One region of the Brevundimonas sp. Leaf168 genome, then DNA from elsewhere that is predicted to be linked to it. Evidence: predicted binding sites of a transcription regulator. Region 1 holds the regulator's gene; the other holds the start of a gene.

Evidence for each region. The regulator LexA, encoded in region 1, represses DNA repair genes until DNA is damaged. The targets are predictions, from matches to a motif close to ATGTTCNCNANNTGTTCT.
Region 2: the regulator LexA is predicted to act here: its motif matches at 3,866-3,883, upstream of ASF81_RS09095 (ImuA family protein).

The regions. Positions count from the first base shown of each region.
Region 1 is NZ_LMOY01000012.1:81,162-90,822, reverse strand. Features, by position in the region: gene ASF81_RS12880 (aminodeoxychorismate/anthranilate synthase component II) at 1-471, shown strand, start outside; gene trpD (anthranilate phosphoribosyltransferase) at 474-1,511, shown strand; gene trpC (indole-3-glycerol phosphate synthase TrpC) at 1,508-2,302, shown strand; gene lexA (transcriptional repressor LexA) at 2,421-3,119, shown strand; gene ASF81_RS12860 (ComEC/Rec2 family competence protein) at 3,100-5,217, opposite strand; gene gltX (glutamate--tRNA ligase) at 5,285-6,700, shown strand; gene gltA (citrate synthase) at 6,767-8,068, shown strand; gene ASF81_RS12845 (FUSC family protein) at 8,125-9,117, opposite strand; gene lpxB (lipid-A-disaccharide synthase) at 9,120-9,661, opposite strand, start outside.
Region 2 is NZ_LMOY01000009.1:5,724-15,384, forward strand. Features, by position in the region: gene ASF81_RS09080 (DUF3182 family protein) at 1-794, opposite strand, end outside; gene ASF81_RS09085 (SemiSWEET family sugar transporter) at 1,173-1,454, shown strand; gene ASF81_RS09090 (DUF6504 family protein) at 1,652-3,169, opposite strand; gene ASF81_RS09095 (ImuA family protein) at 3,084-3,839, opposite strand; gene ASF81_RS09100 (hypothetical protein) at 3,976-4,314, shown strand; gene ASF81_RS14850 (DUF1810 family protein) at 4,311-4,700, shown strand; gene ASF81_RS15550 (DUF1810 family protein) at 4,597-4,851, shown strand; gene ASF81_RS09110 (hypothetical protein) at 4,904-5,101, opposite strand; gene ASF81_RS09115 (hypothetical protein) at 5,270-5,467, opposite strand; gene ASF81_RS09120 (SOS response-associated peptidase) at 5,460-6,167, opposite strand; gene ASF81_RS09125 (hypothetical protein) at 6,167-6,613, opposite strand; gene ASF81_RS09130 (hypothetical protein) at 6,615-6,935, opposite strand; gene ASF81_RS15270 (LuxR C-terminal-related transcriptional regulator) at 7,452-7,928, opposite strand; gene ASF81_RS09140 (hypothetical protein) at 8,299-9,141, opposite strand; gene ASF81_RS09145 (fimbria/pilus outer membrane usher protein) at 9,236-9,661, opposite strand, start outside.

The sequences.
Region 1 (9,661 bases):
GCGCTGAACCCCGCCGCCGTTCTGCTGTCGCCCGGCCCTTGCGCGCCGGATCAGGCGGGCATCTGCCTGCCGTTGATCACGACAGCGCCAGCGTCGATGCCGATCCTGGGCGTATGTCTGGGTCATCAAGCCATCGGCCAGGCGTTCGGCGGCGACGTCATCCGCGCCAAGACCCTGATGCACGGCAAGACCTCGCCGATCCTGCATGAGGGCCAGAGCGTCTTCGCCGGCCTACCCTCACCCTTCACCGCCACACGCTATCATTCGCTGGCGGTCAAGCGCGAAACCCTGCCCGAAGACCTGGAGGTCACCGCCTGGACCGCCGACGGGGAGATCATGGGTCTGCAGCACCGTACGCGCCCGATCCACGGCGTTCAGTTCCACCCGGAATCCATCGCCACCGAGCACGGTCACGACATGCTGGCCAACTTCCTTGATATCGCCGGCGTAAAGCGCCTCGCGGCCGCCTGACCATGGGCGACGGTTTCAAGCCGATCCTCGCCCGGCTGGTCGAGGGCCATCCCCTGACGTCCCAGCAGGCGCACGACTTCTTCGCCGCCTGCCTGCGGGGCGAGCCCACGCCTTCCCAGGTCGCAGCCGCCGTCACCGCCATGCGGATGCGCGGCGAGACCGTGGACGAGATCGCCGCCTTCGCGGGCGCCATGCGTGAAGCCGCCCTGACGCTGGATCATCCGTATGAGGTGATCGACACCTGCGGCACCGGGGGCGACGGTCAGCACACCTACAATATCTCCACCGCCGCCGCCCTGGTTCTCGCCGGCGCGGGGCTGAAGGTCGCCAAGCATGGCAATCGGGCGATGTCATCGAAATCAGGATCTTCCGACGTCTTGTCGATCCTGGGCGTAAACCTGATGGCGTCGCAGGCGCAGCAGAAGAAGGCGTTGGATGAGGCCGGTATCTGCTTCCTGTTCGCGCCCGCCTATCACGGAGCGATGCGTCATGTCGGGCCGGTGCGTGCCGAGATCGGTTTTCGCACCGTCTTCAACCTGTTGGGACCGCTTTCGAACCCGGCGTCTGCAAGACGACAGGTCATGGGCGTCTATGATCCGCGCCTGCTGGAGCCGCTGGCCGAGGTGCTGGGCCGGCTTGGCGCGACCCGCGCCTGGACCGTTCACGGCCAGGGTTTGGACGAACTGGCGACTTCCGGCCCTACGGACGTCGCCGAATGGAAGGACGGCGCGGTTCGCCGCTTTCAGATCACGCCCGAGGACGCCGGCCTGCCGCGCGCCTCCATCGCAGACATCCGTGGCGGCGACGCCGAGGAGAACGCCGTCGCCCTGCGCGCGCTTCTGGCAGGCGCAGCCGGCCCTTACCGCGACATCGTGCTGCTTAACGCCGCCGCCGCCCTCGTGGTGTCAGACCGCGCGGCCGATCTGGCCGAGGGCGCCGCACTCGCCGCTGCCGCCATCGACGACGGTCGAGCCGCCGAAGCGTTGGATCGCCTGGCCCGCATCACCTCCACGCCGCTGGAAAGCGAAGAGCCCGCATGACCGACGTTCTGGACCGTATCGCCGGCTACAAGCGCGAGGACGTCGCCGCCCGCAAGGCTGCGACCTCACAGGAGGCGATCGAAGCCCTGGCCCGCGCCGCATCGGCCCCGCGCGGCTTTCGCGCCGCCCTGGAGCGGGTCGGAGAGGAAACCGGTCGTCCCGCCCTGATCGCCGAGATCAAGAAGGCCAGCCCGTCCAAGGGCCTGATCCGGCCCGATTTCGATCCGCCGGCCCTGGCCCGCGCCTATGAGGCCGGCGGTGCGGCCTGTCTGTCGGTGCTGACCGATGGCCCCAGCTTCCAGGGCGACGACGCCTATCTGGGCCAGGCCCGCGAGGCCGTCGCCCTGCCCTGCCTGCGCAAGGATTTCCTTGTCGATCCCTGGCAGGTCGCCGAAAGCCGCGCCTTGGGCGCCGACTGCATCCTGATCATCTTGGCCATGGTCGATGACCGGTTGGCCGCCGAGCTGCTGTCGGAAGCCGAACGGTTCGGCATGGATGCGCTCATAGAGACCCACGACGAGGAAGAAATGGCGCGCGCTTGTGCGCTTGGCGGCGATCTGGTGGGGGTCAATAATCGTTCGCTGCGCACGTTTGAGGTCGATCTGGAAACCACGGAGCGGCTGTCGATGCTTAGCCCCGTGCGTGCTCTTCTGGTCGCGGAGAGCGGCATCTTCACGCCCGACGACGTGGCGCGCGTCTCGGCTGCCCATGCCCAAGCGATCCTGGTCGGCGAGAGCCTGATGCGGCAGGCCGATGTCGAGGCGGCCACCCGTCAGTTGCTGGCCGTTTGAGCCGAGACGCGGCGGCAAGCCTCGCCGTTAAGTTGACATTAGCAAGGAACACTTACAGAACATCGACAAATGTTCACGGCCCGTTCCGATTCGTCGGCGGGCGCATGAGGGCCTGGCGATGCTCACGCGCAAACAGCACGAACTGCTGATGTTCATCCACGAACGCATCCAGGAGACCGGCGTCTCCCCTTCGTTCGACGAGATGAAGGAGGCGCTCGATCTGGCCTCCAAGTCCGGCATTCACCGGCTGATCACGGCGCTGGAGGAACGCGGCTTCATCCGCCGTCTCGCTCACCGCGCCCGCGCGCTGGAAGTCACGAAACTGCCCGAACAGGCGACGGCCGGCGCGCCGCGCGGTCGCGCCGGGTTCAAACCCGACGTCATCGAGGGCGGCGGGGGTGTCCGACCTGCGGCCCCGATGGCGGCCAACGACACCCGCGAGTTGCCGCTGATGGGCAAGATCGCCGCCGGCACACCGATTGATGCGATCGAGCATGAAACGGCCCGGTATCCGGTTCCGGAGTCCATGCTGGGCTCGGGCGAGCACTACCTGCTGGAGATCGAAGGTGACTCCATGATCGAGGCGGGCATCCTGAACGGCGACATGGTGGTGATCAAATCGACCGACAACGCCGCCTCCGGTGAAATCGTGGTGGCTCTGGTGGAAGGCGAGCAGGCGACGTTGAAGCGCCTTCGCAAGAAGGGCGCCTCGATCGCGCTGGAACCTGCAAACCGCAACTATGAAACCAAGATTTACGGCTCGGATCAGGTTGCGGTCCAGGGCAAGCTGGTCGGCCTCATGCGCCGGTATCACTGACCTCCGGAACGGACTGACGCGTCCAGGGGCGGTCGCCGCGAACATCGGCCGTCCACACCGCGCGCCATCGATTCGGCTCACGCGAACGAACGCGCCACAACTCCACCGCCCCGCCGCGCGCAAAGTCCACGCCGTCCAAAACAAGGCGATCCTGACAGGCGCTTGGAATTGAGGTGACGACGGCACGGACGCTGACGACGGGCGCTGCGCGGCATAACATCTCCATCTGATCGGAGCTCGGCGACTTCCGCCCCCACCAGATTGCTACGGCCCCGGCCTCATCGGCTTCGGGTCGACAGGAGAAACGGTCGCAGGCCCAGCCCGTCTCCGACCGGTCGGTCATGGTCAGCCCCCGTCTTCGTGACCAGAGATCGACTGCAAATTCGCGCACGCCAGGCCGCACGACGACCGCCGCCCGATCACGGTGAAAGGCGGCGGTCGTCCCGCCATCGCCAATCCAAAGGTCTGGCGTCGGTTCACGCGGCCAGATCAGCACAGCGGCTGCAAAGGGCAGTCCCAACCAGCGCAGGCGGCCCTGCCACAGACAGACGAACAATACGCCCAGAAAGGCGACAGGCAGAACATAATTTGGCGCGCTGGCGACCGTTCTGACCGCGCCAGGCAGCCCCGCCGTCCAGGCGCCGATCGCCAGCATCAGATCCACGCCCCATCCCGCGACCGCCAGGAACGGTCCCCCCAGCCCCAGAGGCTCAAGCGCTGCGCCCAAAGCCAGCGCGGGCATCAGGATGAAGTCCGCCACCGGCGACGTGCCGAGATTGGCCAGCAGTCCGTACATGGCGGTGCGGTTGAAATGTTGCATGGCGAAAGGTCCCGTCGCCAATCCTGCGACGACGCTGGCCGCCACAGCCGCCGTCAGCCACCCGCCCAGCCGTTGGACTGCCAGGATCGGCCAGGGCGCGGATATTTCGCGCGGGCGCTTCGGCCAAGCCTCGACCAGGGCGACCAAGGCCGCAGTCGCCGCGAACGACATCTGGAAACCCGGCGTGACGATGGCTTCAGGCTGTATGGCCAAAACGATGAAGGCCGCCACAGCCAGGCCATGCATGGTCACCGCCTGTCGATCCAGCAGGATGGCCAGAAAGGCGATGGAGGCGGTGATGGCGGCCCGCTCGGCCGGGGGCGGCGCGCCCGACACCACCAGATAGACCCCGACCGCCGTCAGGCCCGCCAAGGCCGCGACCTTCTTGCCGTGAACCCGCAAGGCCAACCAGGGCCAGGCCGCCACGCCCAGCCGCACGGCGAAGAAGACGAAACCGCCGACGATCGCCATATGCAGCCCTGACACCGACAGGATGTGCGCCAGGCCGGAATCGCGCATCACATCCATGTCCTCCTGACTGATCCAGGTTTCGTGGCTGGTCGTCATGGCGGCGGCGATCCCGCCGGTCCGTTCGCCGAGTCTTGCCACGATCCTCTCGGCCAGTGCGAAGCGGGCGCCGTTGACCGCCATTTCAAGTCGAAGTCGCCACGGCGGCGGCGTCAGATCGGCCGTACGCGTGTCGCTCAAGGCGAACGCAACGCCGCCCATCCCCTGAAAGAAGGCGTTGCGCCCGAAATCGTAGGCGCCGGGGCTGGCCGGCGCAGGCGGCGGATTCAGAATGGCGAACAAGCGGATCGCTTCGCCGGGCCGCGGCGGCTCGCCCCGCACCGTCGCCCGCAAGCGCACCGGCGTCTGTTCGGGCGTCAGTCCGCGAATCCAGACCGGCGCGATCACGACCCGCGCGCCTCGCTGCCCCGGGCTGTCGACATCGACAACCCAGGCTTCGATCACGGTCGGTTCGCTGAGGGCGGGCGCGATCGGCGCGGCGACGGCTTCGGTGCGCACCTTGGCCGCCGCCAGCCCGCCTGACGCGCAGGCCACCATCAACAGCAGCCAGGTCAGACGTCGCGACCCGGCGCGCCGACGCGCCACAACCCACAGCACAAAGGTTAAGACGGCACCCAGCAACAAGGGCCACAAGACCGGCTCGGCTCGCAGGGCGAAATAGATGCCGCCGCCCGCGCCGAATGCGACCGGCGCCCATAGCCGCCATCTCAGGGTCTGGGCGGCGACTTCGGCATGCAGCCAGGCGCGCAATCGCGGAGCGGGGGTAGGTTTTGCCGCATCGGGGCGTATAAGGGCCTCGCTTACGGACCCCTCCCCCATGACCTCACCTTCTTCGACTGTCGTCACCCGCTTCGCCCCCTCGCCGACAGGCTATCTGCATATCGGCGGGGCGAGAACCGCTTTGTTCAACTGGCTGTATGCCAAGAGACACGCTGGGCGTTTCCTGATCCGTGTCGAGGATACCGACCGCGAACGCTCGACGGACGAGGCGGTGAAGGCCATTTTCGACGGCCTGAGCTGGCTGGAGCTGTTCGCCGACGACGAGCCGGTGTTCCAGTTCAGCCGCGCCGACCGCCACCGCGAGGTGGTCGATCAACTGCTCGAAGCCGGCCACGCCTACCGCGACTTCACCTCGGCCGAGGAGACCGGTCGTCTGCGTGACGAGGCCAAGGCGGAAAAGCGCACTTTCGAATCGCCCTGGCGCGACCGCGAGCCGACCGTCGACGATCTGGCCCTGCCGCACGTCGTGCGCTTCCGCCGGCCAAAGGCGACGACGGTCACGGTAGCCGATGAGGTCCAGGGCGACGTGAACTGGTCGACCGACGACCTGGACGATCTGGTGCTGCTGCGTTCGGACGGCGCGCCGACCTATAATCTCGCCGTCGTCGTGGACGACCACGACATGGGGGTGACCCACGTCATTCGCGGCGACGACCATCTGAATAACGCCGCGCGGCAGAGCCTGATCTACGATGCATTGGGTTGGACGCGTCCGACCTTCGCCCACATCCCCCTGATCCACGGACCGGACGGCGCCAAGCTGTCGAAGCGTCACGGCGCGCAGGCGGTGCATGAATACGCCGAGATGGGCTACGTGCCCGAGGCCATGCGCAACTATCTGGCCCGCCTGGGCTGGTCGCACGGCGACGACGAACTGTTCAGCGACGCCCAGGCCATCGAGTGGTTCGATCTCGCCGGCATCGGCAAGGCGCCGGCCCGTTTGGACTTTGACAAGCTGGCCCACGTCAACTCGCACTGGCTGCGTCTCGCCGACGACGAGCGGCTCGCCAAGCTGACGCTGGATGCGCATCTGCAAAAGGGCCACGCCCTGGCGGAGGCGGACGAAGCCCGGCTTCAGCGCGCCATGCCTTTCGTCAAGGATCGCGCCAAGACGATCCTCGATCTGGCCGACCAAACGGTCTTCGTACTTAAATCGCGCCCGCTGACCCTGGACGATAAGGCGAAGGCGCTGCTGTCCGGTGAGACGCTGGATCGCCTAGCCCGCCTGCGCGAGCGGCTGTCCCTGTTCCAATCCTGGGATGTCTTTGCGCTGGAAGCCGAGCTCGAGGCCTTTGCGGAATCCGAGGGCGTCGGGTTTGGAAAAATCGGCCCGCCCATGCGCGCAGCGCTTACCGCAGGGTCAACATCACCTGATATTGCACGAACTTTGTCGGCTCTTGGGCGCGACGAAAGTCTCGGGCGCTTGGATGATGCGCTGCAACAGACTAAGTGATCACCCACAAACCAAAAAGCGGCCGACGCCTCCCCGCGCCTGGACGTGTGATGCAAAGGGGCATTCATGACTGAACAAGCCAAACCCGCCGGCTCGGCGACCCTGTCCTTCGAGGACAAGACGATCGAGTTGCCGGTCCTTTCGGGCTCCACCGGCCCGGACGTCATCGACATCCGCAAACTCTATGCGGGAACGGGCGCCTTCACCTTCGATCCCGGCTTCACCTCGACGGCGGCCTGTGAATCGGCTCTGACCTATATCGACGGCGACGCCGGCGTGCTGCTGCACCGCGGTTATCCGATCGACCAGCTGGCGTCGAAGTCGAACTTCGTCGAGGTCTGCCACCTACTGCTGCACGGCGAACTGCCGACCGCCGCCCAGTACGAGAAGTTCGAAAACAGCATCACCACCCACACGATGCTGCACAGCCAGTTCGATCGCTTTTTCGAAGGCTTCCGCCGCGACGCCCACCCGATGGCCATCATGGTCGGCACCGTCGGCGCCCTGTCGGCCTTCTATCACGACAGCCTGGACATCCACGATCCGATCCAGCGCGACATTTCGGCCATTCGCCTGATCGCCAAGATGCCCACGATCGCGGCCCGCGCCTATAAATACCACATCGGCCAGCCGTTCGTGTCGCCGCGCAACGACCTGTCCTACGCCGAAAACTTCCTGCGCATGTGCTTCGCCGTTCCGGCCGAGGACTATCATGTCGATCCGGCCCTGGTTCGCGCCATGGACCGCATCTTCACCCTGCACGCCGACCACGAACAGAACGCCTCGACCTCGACCGTGCGTCTGGCCGGTTCGTCGGGCGCCAATCCGTTCGCCTGTATCGCCGCCGGCATCGCCTGCCTGTGGGGCCCGTCGCACGGCGGCGCCAACGAAGAGGCGCTGACGATGCTCAAGGAAATCGGCACCCCGGACAAGATCCCGGAGTTCATCCAGGGCGTGAAGGACCGCAAGTACAAGCTGATGGGCTTCGGCCACCGCGTGTACAAGAACTACGACCCGCGCGCGAAGGTCATGCAGCAGTCGGCCTATGAAGTGCTGGCCGCCACGGGCCGCGAAAACGATCCGCTGTTCCTGGTCGCCAAGGAGTTGGAGAAGGTCGCCCTGTCGGACGAATACTTCACCTCGCGCAAGCTGTTCCCGAACGTCGACTTCTATTCGGGCATCACCTTGTCGGCGATGGGCTTCCCAACCACCATGTTCACCGTCCTGTTCGCCCTGGCCCGCACCGTGGGCTGGATCTCGCAGTGGCAGGAAATGATGGCCGATCCGTCGCAGAAGATCGGTCGCCCGCGTCAGCTCTACACGGGCCCGACCCAGCGCGATTACGTGCCGATCGAACAGCGCGGCTGAGACGAAGACTAGAATGCAGAACGCCGGGGAGACATCCCCGGCGTTTTTCTTTGTCGTCAGACCAGCTTCAGATCCGCAAACCGGGCAGCCAAGTCGTCCAGATCCCGGTGCATATGGGCCACGCCGATCGCAGCAGCCCCCAGAGCCACGTCGTCGCTCTCGACGGCCATGGACAGGGCCAGGCTTTGGTCGATCGCGCCCATGGGCTGGGCGGCCTTGCCCTGAGACAGAGCCTTGAGTTGCTCCACCGCCCGCTCCGCGTCCTGCGACCAGGGATCCAGCCGTGCGCCCGCGCCCTCAGCCTGGAAACCGCGCCCCAAGATGACGATGTCGCTGCGCACGCGCCAGAAGGCGCGCACGAGCGCAGCCCGATCCGCCGTCTCACGTTGCGGGCCGGGCAGATCGATGACGTTCTTGGCGGACTGACCCAACGCATCCAGCCGCCGCTTCAGATCGGCATGACGGCGCGAAATCTCGGACGCATCCTCCGGGACGGCCTTTGACACCAAAGCCAGCAGCCCCGCCGCTTCGCCCGCCGCCTCGCGCGCCTGAAGCTTGAAGGATTGCCTGGCATGGCGCGGAAACAGGGCCAGGATCGCGAGAACCCCGACGCCGCTGCCGACCAGGATTTCCATCACCCGATCCAGCGCCAGGGACGCCGGCCCTTCCGCACCCGTCCCACCGGCGATGACGATGGTCGCCGTCACGGGCGCGACCTTCAGCCATGACCGCCCGGTTGCAAAGAAGGCCAGCAGCCCCGCGGAAACAGCGATGCTCAGGGCCATGCTTTCCAGGCCCGGCGGGCGAAGGAAGGCGAAGACCGCCCCTGCCAGCGCTCCGGTCGCCGTGCCGATGGCCCGGTCGCGCGCAACGGTCAGGACGCCGCCACCGACGCTCGCCTGAATGACGACGATGGCAGAAATCACGCTCCAGTACGGGTGCGGCAGGTTCAGCCAGGTCGCGAGATAGAGCGCAGCCATCGCGCCCACCGCCATCTGAAGCGCGGCGCGGACCTCGGCCGCACGTCGCGGACTGAGCGCCCGCGCCATCGTCAGCTCGCCGACTTCTCGGCGATGACCTTCAGCACCGCGTCGGCAGCCAGTTCGGATGGGTCCGGTCCTCCGCGTCCCATCAGGTCCAATGCCGCCGTTTGGCGACGCGCCTGTTCGGCCGCCAGGGCCGGGTCGGCCAGCAGCCGCCCAACCGCCGCCGTCAGGATGGCCGGGGTCGCCTCGTGCTGAATGAACTCGGGCGCGATCCGGTCGTCAGCCGCGACATTGAACAGTGTGATGTGTTTGGCGGTCACGAACCGCTTCATCAGCTGATAGCTGAGCCCGTCGATCTTGTAGGCGATGACCATCGGCGCGCCCGCCAGCGCCAGTTCGGTCGACACGGTGCCGCTGGTGGCCAGGGCGACGGTCGCGGCGCGCATGGCGTCATACTTTTCGGCTTCGTCGACCAGATGAACGCGGAAGGGCCAGGCGGCGACGCGGCCGGCAACATCGTGAGCCACCGTCCCCGCGGCGACCACGGCGACTTCCAGACCAGGATTCGTGGTCTTCAGTTTTCTGACTGTCGCCTCATAGACGGGGG
Region 2 (9,661 bases), on a different contig from region 1:
GTTAGTCCAAGGTGAGTCAGTCGATCAAGGTCGCCCCTGACGCACCTTAGTCGGGAACCGCCGTACACTTCACGTCCCTTGTGATCGGTCGTTTCCCGCTGATCCCCGACGTAGCTGATGCGCAGTCCGCCGACCGACAGGGTTCCAACGCTGTAGGTTTCGACGCCGAGCAGGTTTTCCTCAAGGACGACGCCGAAGGCGGCGATCTGCGCCTCGTCCTGATCGGCGATGACGGAGATGAGCGCTTCGGACGTTTCGACGACCGTCTGGCCCAGACCTGCCTTGGCCAGGACATCCTTGACGCGGACAGGCCCGGTCTTGAGAAGGCGTCGACCAGCTTCGATTGCGTCGTCGACGGAGAAGGCGGTGTAGCCTTCCAGAGCCGCATCCCCCAGACGTTCGGCCATGGTGTTGGACCAGCCGGTCGGGCAGGTCGCGGACCGATCGATCAGGCCGTGGGTGATCGCCTTGGTGGCGATGAAGCGGTGTGGCACGCGGCCGCCCAACAGATTGCTTGAGGTGAAGACCGTGCGCGAGATCATGTCTTCACCGACCAAGGTGTCGCGAGGCACCAGCAAGACGTCGGGTCCGACGTCTTCCGCATCTTCAACGACATCAATGACCGGGAGGCGCAGAAGGCGCGCCAAGCGAGAAACAAGCATTTCTCTGGACGCCTGATCATGCAGATTGCCTGGATTGTGTCCGTCTGGATCGAAAAGCGCGATGCCGGCGAGCGCGGCCGCATTGGTGAATGAAGGCATCGGGGCGACGCCCGATGGATTGAGGATGGTCATGGCGGTCAGCGCTCCCTGCCAAGGGTCAACCCAAAGAGCGATCAACGGTTCAGCGCGCCAACTTTTCTTTTTGCGCGATCCGGCGCGTCGTCGTTGGGACGACAGGCCGATGCCGCGACGTGGCACTAATCAGGGTGGGACGATGGTCATGGCGGTCAGCGCTCCCTGCCAAGGGTCAACCCAAAGAGCGATCAACGGTTCAGCGCGCCAACTTTTCTTTTTGCGCGATCCGGCGCGTCGTCATTGGGACGACAGGCCGATGCCGCGACGTGGCACTAATCAGGGTGGGAAACGTCCTATACCCGCGGGGGCTTTGCTACTGAAGAGGTGCGTTTTCGCACATAGGAACGGTGACCCAGAGGGCGTCGTTGCCCACCCATGAGCGACTTGACAGCCAATATCGTGGGTACAGCGGCGGCAGTCTGCTCGATCACGAGCTTTGCGCCCCAAGCCCTCAAGATCTGGAAAGAGCGCGACGCGTCTTCGGTCAGCCTCAAGACCTATTCGCTCACCGTCACCTGTTTCATCCTCTGGGTGGTCTATGGCGTCATGACCCGAGCCTGGCCGGTGACTGTGTCGAACAGTTTTGCCCTGGTCATGGCGGCCTGCGTCCTGATCATGAAGTGGCGGTTTCGCGATGGCGATCCTGACGAGCATTAGGTTGCATCTACCGGCTACCGCGTATCCTTCGCCTTGCCAGTGCCTGTCAGAAGTGGCCCGGTACAACCGATATTGCTGGGGAGAGCCATGCAGACATGCTAGTTGTCCGATCAACAAGCGGCAGCCAAGGCCGACGGTCAGCAATTCCGAGACAGCGCGGACCACTCGAGATTGACATTGACCCCGGTCGAAAGGCGTCAGCCGAAGAGCCCGTGGAGCCACCAGCTGAGATCGCCGGTCTGAGGCTGTTCGCCATCGCCGCGTCGATAGACCCAGAAGCGGGCCCCAGCCTCGTCCTCCAGCTGGAAATAGTCGCGCACGGCATCGCGTTCGCCGTCACGCCGCCACCATTCGCCGAAGATCCGCTCAGGGCCGTCAGCGCGCCTGACGCGATGACGGACGCCGCGCCAGCTGAATGCGACCGGCGGCTGATCGGGCAGGAGCGCGACGGCCTCGATGGCTTCAGGATGGGCGAGCAGGCGGGAGGGGCGCGGCCAGCGACGCGTCCAGGTTTCCGACACCGGCGGCGCGGTCGGCGGCAGTTTGCGGATTGAGCGTTCGGGCACGTCGCTTTGCGCCGGGGCCAGCCGGTACAGGTTCTGCGGGCCGAGACGATTGGCGAGCAGATCGACGAGATCGCCGATGTCCGCGGTCGCCGGGCCGCCCAGGTCGCCAGCGCTCGGCGACCAGTCCAGCGGCAGGACGACTGGCGCCGCCAGGACCATGGCCTCTACGCCGAGGCCAGGATCAATGGTTTCGATCTTGTCGCAGAGTAGGCGTGTAAGCCGCGCGACATCGCGGACGGGGCGCGCCAGGCCGACGCGGATGGCTTCGGTCCGGTTGTCGATCCGTTCAAACCGCAGGTCGAGCCGGGAGGCGCCCAGCCCTTGAGCTTCGAGCGCACCGCTCAGGGCTTCGACTAAGTTGAGCGTGTAGCGGGCCAAGGTCTCGGGCGCGCCGATCGGCTCGGCGAAGACCCGTCGGACCTGGATCAACTCCGGGGCGTCGATCGGGGTGATCGGCTCATGGGCGCGGCCGTAGGCCTGATCCAGGCGACGGATCAGCTCCGGTCCGAAGCGCAGGGCCAATGGCGCGCGAGGCTTMGCTTCCAGCTCGCCGATGGTGTCGACCCCCAGACGCACCAAGCCATCGACCATGTCTGCGGGCAGGCGCAAGGCGCGCAAGGGGAGGTGACGGATGGCAGGCCCCCCGCGCGCGACGACGATCGTGGGTTCGGCGAGGTTGCGGGCCAAGGCATGGGCGGCGCCCCAGGTGTCGGCAAGGGCGGCGCGGGCGTCCAGACCGACAGCGGCGGTCTGGGCGATCAGATCCTCGAGCAGGCCCTCATCGCCGCCGTAGCGGTGACCGGCGCCGGTGACATCGAGCACCAAGCCGTCAGGCGGGTCGYCGGCCACGATCGGCGCATAGCGGCGCAGCGCCCAGAGGGCGAGTTGGTCCAGGGCGGCCGCGTCGCCTGCCGGATCGAAGGGATGGACGACGAGATCGGCGACCAGGGCCCGGGCCTGGGTCGCGGCCATGCCGGAATGCAGGCGATGGGCGCGGGCGGCGAGGTCGGCGGCCAACACCACGCGTTTGCGGCCCTGGCGCCCGACCAGGACCAGGGGCGTCTCAGGCGACGGCGCGTCGGGTCCCAGCCGGCGTCGCAGCCGATCGGTCGGCCAGGTGGGGAGGTAGAGCGAGACGACCCGTCTCATCGCAGGCTTCCAGTTCGAAATCCGCGCAGGCTCCGGCGCGGCAGCGGATCAGTTCGACAAACCAGCGCGGGCGGCCGACGCCGGGCACGGGCAGGGGGGCGGAGGGCAGGGCGGTGACCCGCCAGCGGGTGGCTGCGGCGGTCGGCTGGCCGAAGTCCGCCGCCTCGGCCTGACGTCGCCATCGTCGGACCGCCAGTCCGAGCGAGCCCGTGTCCTCGGCGACCAGCTGCAGCCGCCGGGACGCCGTCATGGACAGGCGGGCCACTTCGCCGACGACCGCGCCGAAGCCGCCGTGACGCAGGCCGTCCTCGAAGGCGGCCAGCAATCCGGCCTCGTCGCCGGCCTCCACATAGATGACTCGGTTCGAGGACAGCCCCGCCTGCTCCAGCGCCGGCGCGAACAGGTCCGGGCGGGTCACACACCAGAGCACCGGCCCCTGGGTGCGCGCTGCCACACCGGCCGCAAACAAGGCGGCGACGGCCCCGTCGATGGCGCCGTCACCGCCGCCGGCCACCTCATGCAGCGCGCCGAGCGCCAGGCCGCCGGCGGGCAGCCGGCGATCAAGCGCGGCRAGGCCGAACGGCAGCACGCCGCCAGGCGGACGTCGACCCGCCTCAATGCGTGCAATCTCCGCGCGGAGCGCCTGGAAGGATGGGGAGGCGGCGGCCATGTTCTCCTGAAGCCGAATGCGAGCTAATGTTCCTTATTTGTTCTTATTCGAGCGTATGAGAGTCAAGGCTGATTGCAACGGCGTTGTGGATCGCCCTGTGGGCGGCGCCATCCCGGGCGCGGCGCGTTAGCCCACGATGACGCAGCCCCTCCGATACCCCACCACCCCCGACGGCTGCTATTTCGTGGTGCGAGGTCGGCTGTGGCGGTGCTCCAATCCTGCTCTGTCGGCGGAGGCGAGGGACGAGCTGGTGCATGATCTGATGTCGGCGCGCCGGGCGGTGCGGACGGCCCTGGCGGCTGAGGATGKGGACGCTTTGGCCGCGGCGCGGCGCAGCGTCGACAGTGCCAAGGTGGGACTGGGCGAGCGGGGCCCTGTGTGGTGGACCGACGGCTCGCCGGATCTCAATCGACACATGGCGCGAAACACCCCCTATGCAGACTGGTTCGCCAGTCTGGGCGAGACGGCCGGATGACCACAGCACTCGACCGTTTCGTCCTAGCTCAAGACCCCGTGTTCGAAACGGCGATGGCCGAGCTCGCGGCGGGTCGCAAGACAAGCCACTGGATGTGGTTTGTCTTCCCRCAGGCCCGGTCGTTGGGACGGTCTTCGACAGCTGCCTTCTATGGCATCGGATCGCTTGCGGAGGCGCACGCCTATCTGCTGCATCCCGTATTAGGGGCGCGTCTCATCCGCGCAGCCCAAACCGCGAGCACGGCGCCGGTGGCGTCGGTGCTTCAGCTGTTCGGATCGCCCGATGACCTCAAATTCCGTATTAGGGGCGCGTCTCATCCGCGCAGCCCAAACCGCGAGCACGGCGCCGGTGGCGTCGGTGCTTCAGCTGTTCGGATCGCCCGATGACCTCAAATTCCGGTCGTCGATGACCCTGTTTGCCGCCGTGGCGCCCGATCCGAGTGTGTTCGATGCGGCGCTCGCACGTTGGGAGGTGTCGCTTGATCCCATGACGTTGGACCTGGTGGCGTCCGCCCGGCTTGGACCAGACCACCTTTGATGGCGCGGCGAACTCCCGGCCGCGCGATGTGCTATCGTCGTTGGCGGCCGGGTCAGTTGCGCGGCGCGAGATTGCGGTAGGGCTGGCCTCGCTCCCCGGCGTCACTCCGGGTCAGTGTGCGCGTGATCGATCCGCCGGTGACGGCGACCATGATGTCGCGAATCCGAATGCCGTCCACGATGGTCTTCGGCCGTGCCGTCTGCATCTCAGCTAGGCGTTGGATCCAGTCATCGACGCTGATCTCGATCAACCCGGCAGAAGCGTCTCGTCGTCCGCCGCGGCGGTTTGGAGTGCATCCAGCGCGTCATTCAGTTCATCACTCGTCATGGCGAGGCTTCTAGATCGAGTCGCCATGCGCTCGTGAGCGAGTGGATGAACGGGCGTACGGGCGTATGGGATTGGGACGCTTGGTCGTCCGTCAGCCGACGCCTGCGAGACGACCGCAGAAGGCCAGGACGCTGGTGATGACGATGCCGAGGAGGACGATCTTCAGACGGCTCAACGTCCTCTGGAAAAGGGTCGGGATCTCTGGCTGGAGTTTGGTGAAGTCTTCCGGACGATAGGGCGCAGCGTGCGCCTGATCTGCGCTTTCCAAATGGTCTTCAGGGTCAGGCATTGAGGATCGCCAGTGCGCCGTCGGGCAGCGGGCGCTGCAGCGCCTGGGCCGCCTCCCACGGTGCCGTCATCCAGGCCTCGATCTCGTCGGTCTGCGTCAGGATCACTGGCATGGCCTTGGGGTGAACCGCGCCGACCTCGGCGTTAGGCTCGGTCGTCAGAAAGGCAAAGACGTCGATCGTCTCCATGCCGGTCTTGATTTTGCGGACGCTCGTGTGGGCCTGGAGGTGGATGCCGGCGAAGAAGGCGATCGGCTCTGGCTCGTCTCCCGCGAGCTTGAACCAGACGGGTCGGTATTTTCCGGCCGCGTCCCGGCCCGGTTCGCTGAAGGCGGTGAAAGGGACCAGACATCGCGATGCCGGCGACAGATGTGGGCGCCAATGGCTGGAGCTGGTGTTGCGGACGTTGGTCGTGCCGCTGTCGGGTTCGAACTCGAGGATTTTCTGAAAGTCCACCTCGCCGCCTTTGGCGCGCAACTTGTCGGCGCGCTTTGTGGCATTGTCGAAGATCATCTTCTGGGATGACGGCATGCCCCAGCGCGCCGAAGCCAGAATGCGCTCTGCGCCCTCCCAGCGCACGATCGGCGCGGGATAGTCGGGATAGACGTCGCCCGGCGCGAGGTTTCCGACGGTCGACCGCATGGCGTTAGCCGCGTCCAGTATGGCCTGGGGGCCAGAGCGCTGGCGGTACAGATTGCACATCAAGCCCTGGCCTTTTTCAGATCCGCAGCCAGGGATTTGCGCTCCGCCTCATAGGCCGTCTCCACCTGTTGACGCGCCTGGTTCAGCGCGGCCTGTTGTTCTTCGAAATCAGCCATTACCGCCTGATGGCGTTCGTCCAGATCGGCCAACGCCGTCTTCAGCTTTTCGATCTTGGCGGCCTTCGCCCTGGACGGTCCCGGAGGTTTGGCGGGCTTGGCCTTGCCGATCTTGCCGATATCGATAGTGAGGCCCCGCTCGATGACCTCGCCAGGAGAGGCCAGCGCGGCCTCGTAATCCGGTCCGCCGGTAAGCTGGCTGGCCAGGCCGGTGGCGAACAGATCCTGTTTGGAACCCCAGGCTTCCAAAGCCTTGGGTCGCGAGCTTGTGGCGACGGTGAAGGCATGAAAGCCGTCGGACCAAGTGAAGACCTTCAGCTTTGCCGCCATGTCAATCGATCAGTCCGCGACGCTGCAGGTCCATGATGATGGGATCGGTCAGCGAAGTGATGACTTCCATGTCAAAGGCGTCCTCCGCTTCCGTCTCATCGGCAAATGAGCGTGGCGGGTTCTGGCGCAGTGTCGACAGCCGCCAGGACGATTGGACCACCTGCTGCCGGGCCAGATGCTCGATGCGCTGCAGCCGAACGCCGGCGCGTGTTTTGATGAGGGTCTTTCGTGCCGCCATGGTTCCGTCCTCCCGGCCGAAGCCTGACACGCAGGCCAGCGAATGTGGAGTCGCGACCGCGCAAAGACCGCGTTCGAGCGCCATCGCCAAAGAGTTAGGGTATCAACGCTCCAGAATACCCGCGTCTGATGTTGGCGGCTTCACCAAATACGTTGTCTGGATCGTCACGACGCGTTGTGGCAAGCGAGGGCACGTAGACGGCTTTCAGAGAAATTAGACTGCCATACGATCCCCGACTGCTTCTAGGTAGTTGAGGGTCAACACAATCATCGAATTAAGGCAAATCAGTTTCCTAGACATCCAAGCCGTCACTGACTCAACGCTAGGCACATCGTTTTCTTCGCGAATGTTGCAATCCGAACATCTGAATTGGTTATCTTCGCATCTTGACAGATTATTATATCTTGCCGAACTTCGGCTCTTACTATAGCCATACGCTGACTTAGCAGTAACCTAGTACTGGCGATAATCAGTACCCCCTTGCGTCGCTTGTTTCACAGAGTTTCTGGAGTGAAGGCTAGCTTCCGGGGTAAATTGGCACAGATCAACGTGGCGGAAGCGGCGCGGCCTCCGCGTTTCCAGCCGAGCCATCCCTGAGCTTCAGTTTGTCAGTTGAAAACTCAGTCTCAGGGCGCCGGTAATGCCTTTGACGCCCATGCGCATGCAGATGGCGCGCAGGTGGGCGCGCACGGTGTGGATCGACATATCCATCTTTCGGCCGATGTCCTTCGGGGCCTCGCCTTGGGTCAGATGGGAAAGGACCAGGAGTTCAGCCCGGGTCAGACCGAAGATGGCGCGTAGCGGCTCCATACCCTCCACGCCCATGCAGTGGGCCGGGCGCGCCGTGGCGAAGATGCGGTCGATCGCATCGGGCGCCGTCGCCAGATCCAGCAGGCACCAGGCGTCATCGCCTGCGCGAAACAGAAGGCGGCCGTGCGATTGTCGTCCTTCCAGCAGACGGTTGGCCAAGGCGTCGAACTCGCCACGATTGCGATGGGAAGGGCAGATAAAGGCCCCGCCAGCGCCCAGCACACCCGCTGCAATCATGGCTCTGGCATTGGCGTTGGCGTGGATCACGCAGCCTTGAGGATCCAGAACGAACCGGGCGAGAATGTCATGTTCGAACCAGGCGGTGCAGTCCGCACGGGGCAGGGGTGTCGGATTTCCGGTTGATCTGATTGGCGTCCGGCGCTGCCCAAATTCTCCTTGAAGCATCGCTGAAACAGCACGGCCGTCTGTTCGCGACGACGCCGCTATCTTTTGCTCATACATTTGCGCCACCCATTTCTGCAGGCTGTCCAAACCCGGATAGGGCTGTCAGCCTCAAGCTTACGATCTGTGTGTGCCGGCTCCTCCAAACAGCCGGCTCATCGCGTTAACTTTGTTACCAGTTTGACGGTCGGGTCGTAATCGCCGCTATGGGCTAACCAGTATGGGGTAGCCCACGTCATCGGGGCGATATGTCGATAGCGAGCACATCCTGATAGCGACCGGCCATCTGATCCTTGATCTTGCCCAAGGTGAACAGCATCGGCAGCGACATGCCGGCGAGGGTGCGGGGCGGATCGACCTCCTTGGTCCAGGGCGCCTGTAGATCGACCGGCGTCCCGTCCAGCTCGACCGCGTAGGCGACGCTGGACGTGGTCTCCGCGTCGCCCCGACGCTGCATCAGGCCGCGATGTTCGGACGTGATCGCGATGATCGACGGTGCGTTGGCGCGGACCTGGATGAAGATGCGCCGCGTCAGGCCGGTAGAGGCGTCACCGAAATCGACCACATCCACACTGGAACCGGAACCAAAGGCGCCAGCGGCGCCGGCCAGGTTCAGTTGTGCTCGGGGCGTGGAGACCAACTGCATACGGACCGGGATTGGGGCAAGCAGAGCCGTTCCATCGGCGTCCTTGATCAGCAGCTTCAGGTCGGTGGCGTAGGTTCCGGCGTCGGGCACGGCGTCCACGACGATGGCGGCGTCCATCTGCGCCTGACCTGTCGCCTTGCCTGCAAGAGTGTAGCGGAAGACGCCAGGCTCGACGTCGGACGTCTGAAGCCCCGACGCCTCTCGCGGGCGGAACTGCACCCCCACGCCCCCAAGCGCCAGGCCGGACACAATCGCCCCGCCGTCGTCCACGACGGACAACCGCAGCTCGCAGACCTCGTCTGCCTGGTTCTTCAGGCCCAGATCGATGGCGCCGCTCGACGGTCCCGCAGCGAAAGGATTATAGTTGATGACGACAGTGCTGGGGCTCTGGGTCAGGGCAAGGTCGCAGGCTCTCGCCTTGGAGGCGGTCACGGCCAGGATAGCCGCCAGGACCAGCGAGACGATGACGGTCAGCGTTTCAGACCAGGTTGGAACCGGGATCTTTCGGTCACCTTGCGCCTTGCGCCTACGGCGACGGCGGAGACGTGCGGATTTCGCCGACATCGACTGTTCCTTCCACTTTCTCGGGAATCACGAATTCTCCCACCACGGCGCCCTGGATCACCAGGCGATAGCGACCCGGAGCCAGGCCATCGGCGACGAAACGCCCGGAGCGGTTGGTGAAGAAGGGCTTGCCCTCGGCATCAGCCGGAGCGCCTGCCGCTTGGATGACGCCGCCGGCCAGAGCGACCGGCCCATTGGCGGACATCAGGACGCCTCGCGCGGTGCGCGACGCGTCGCTACCCACCACGAAGCGGTACCCGTTGCCGTAGCCCGGGAAGATGTTGACCACACCACTACCCAGGTCGTAGCCCTGCGGCAGCGGATCGGCCTCGATCTCGTAGCGATTGACGCCATAGCCGCGATCCAAGCCGACCAGAGCCGGACCCAG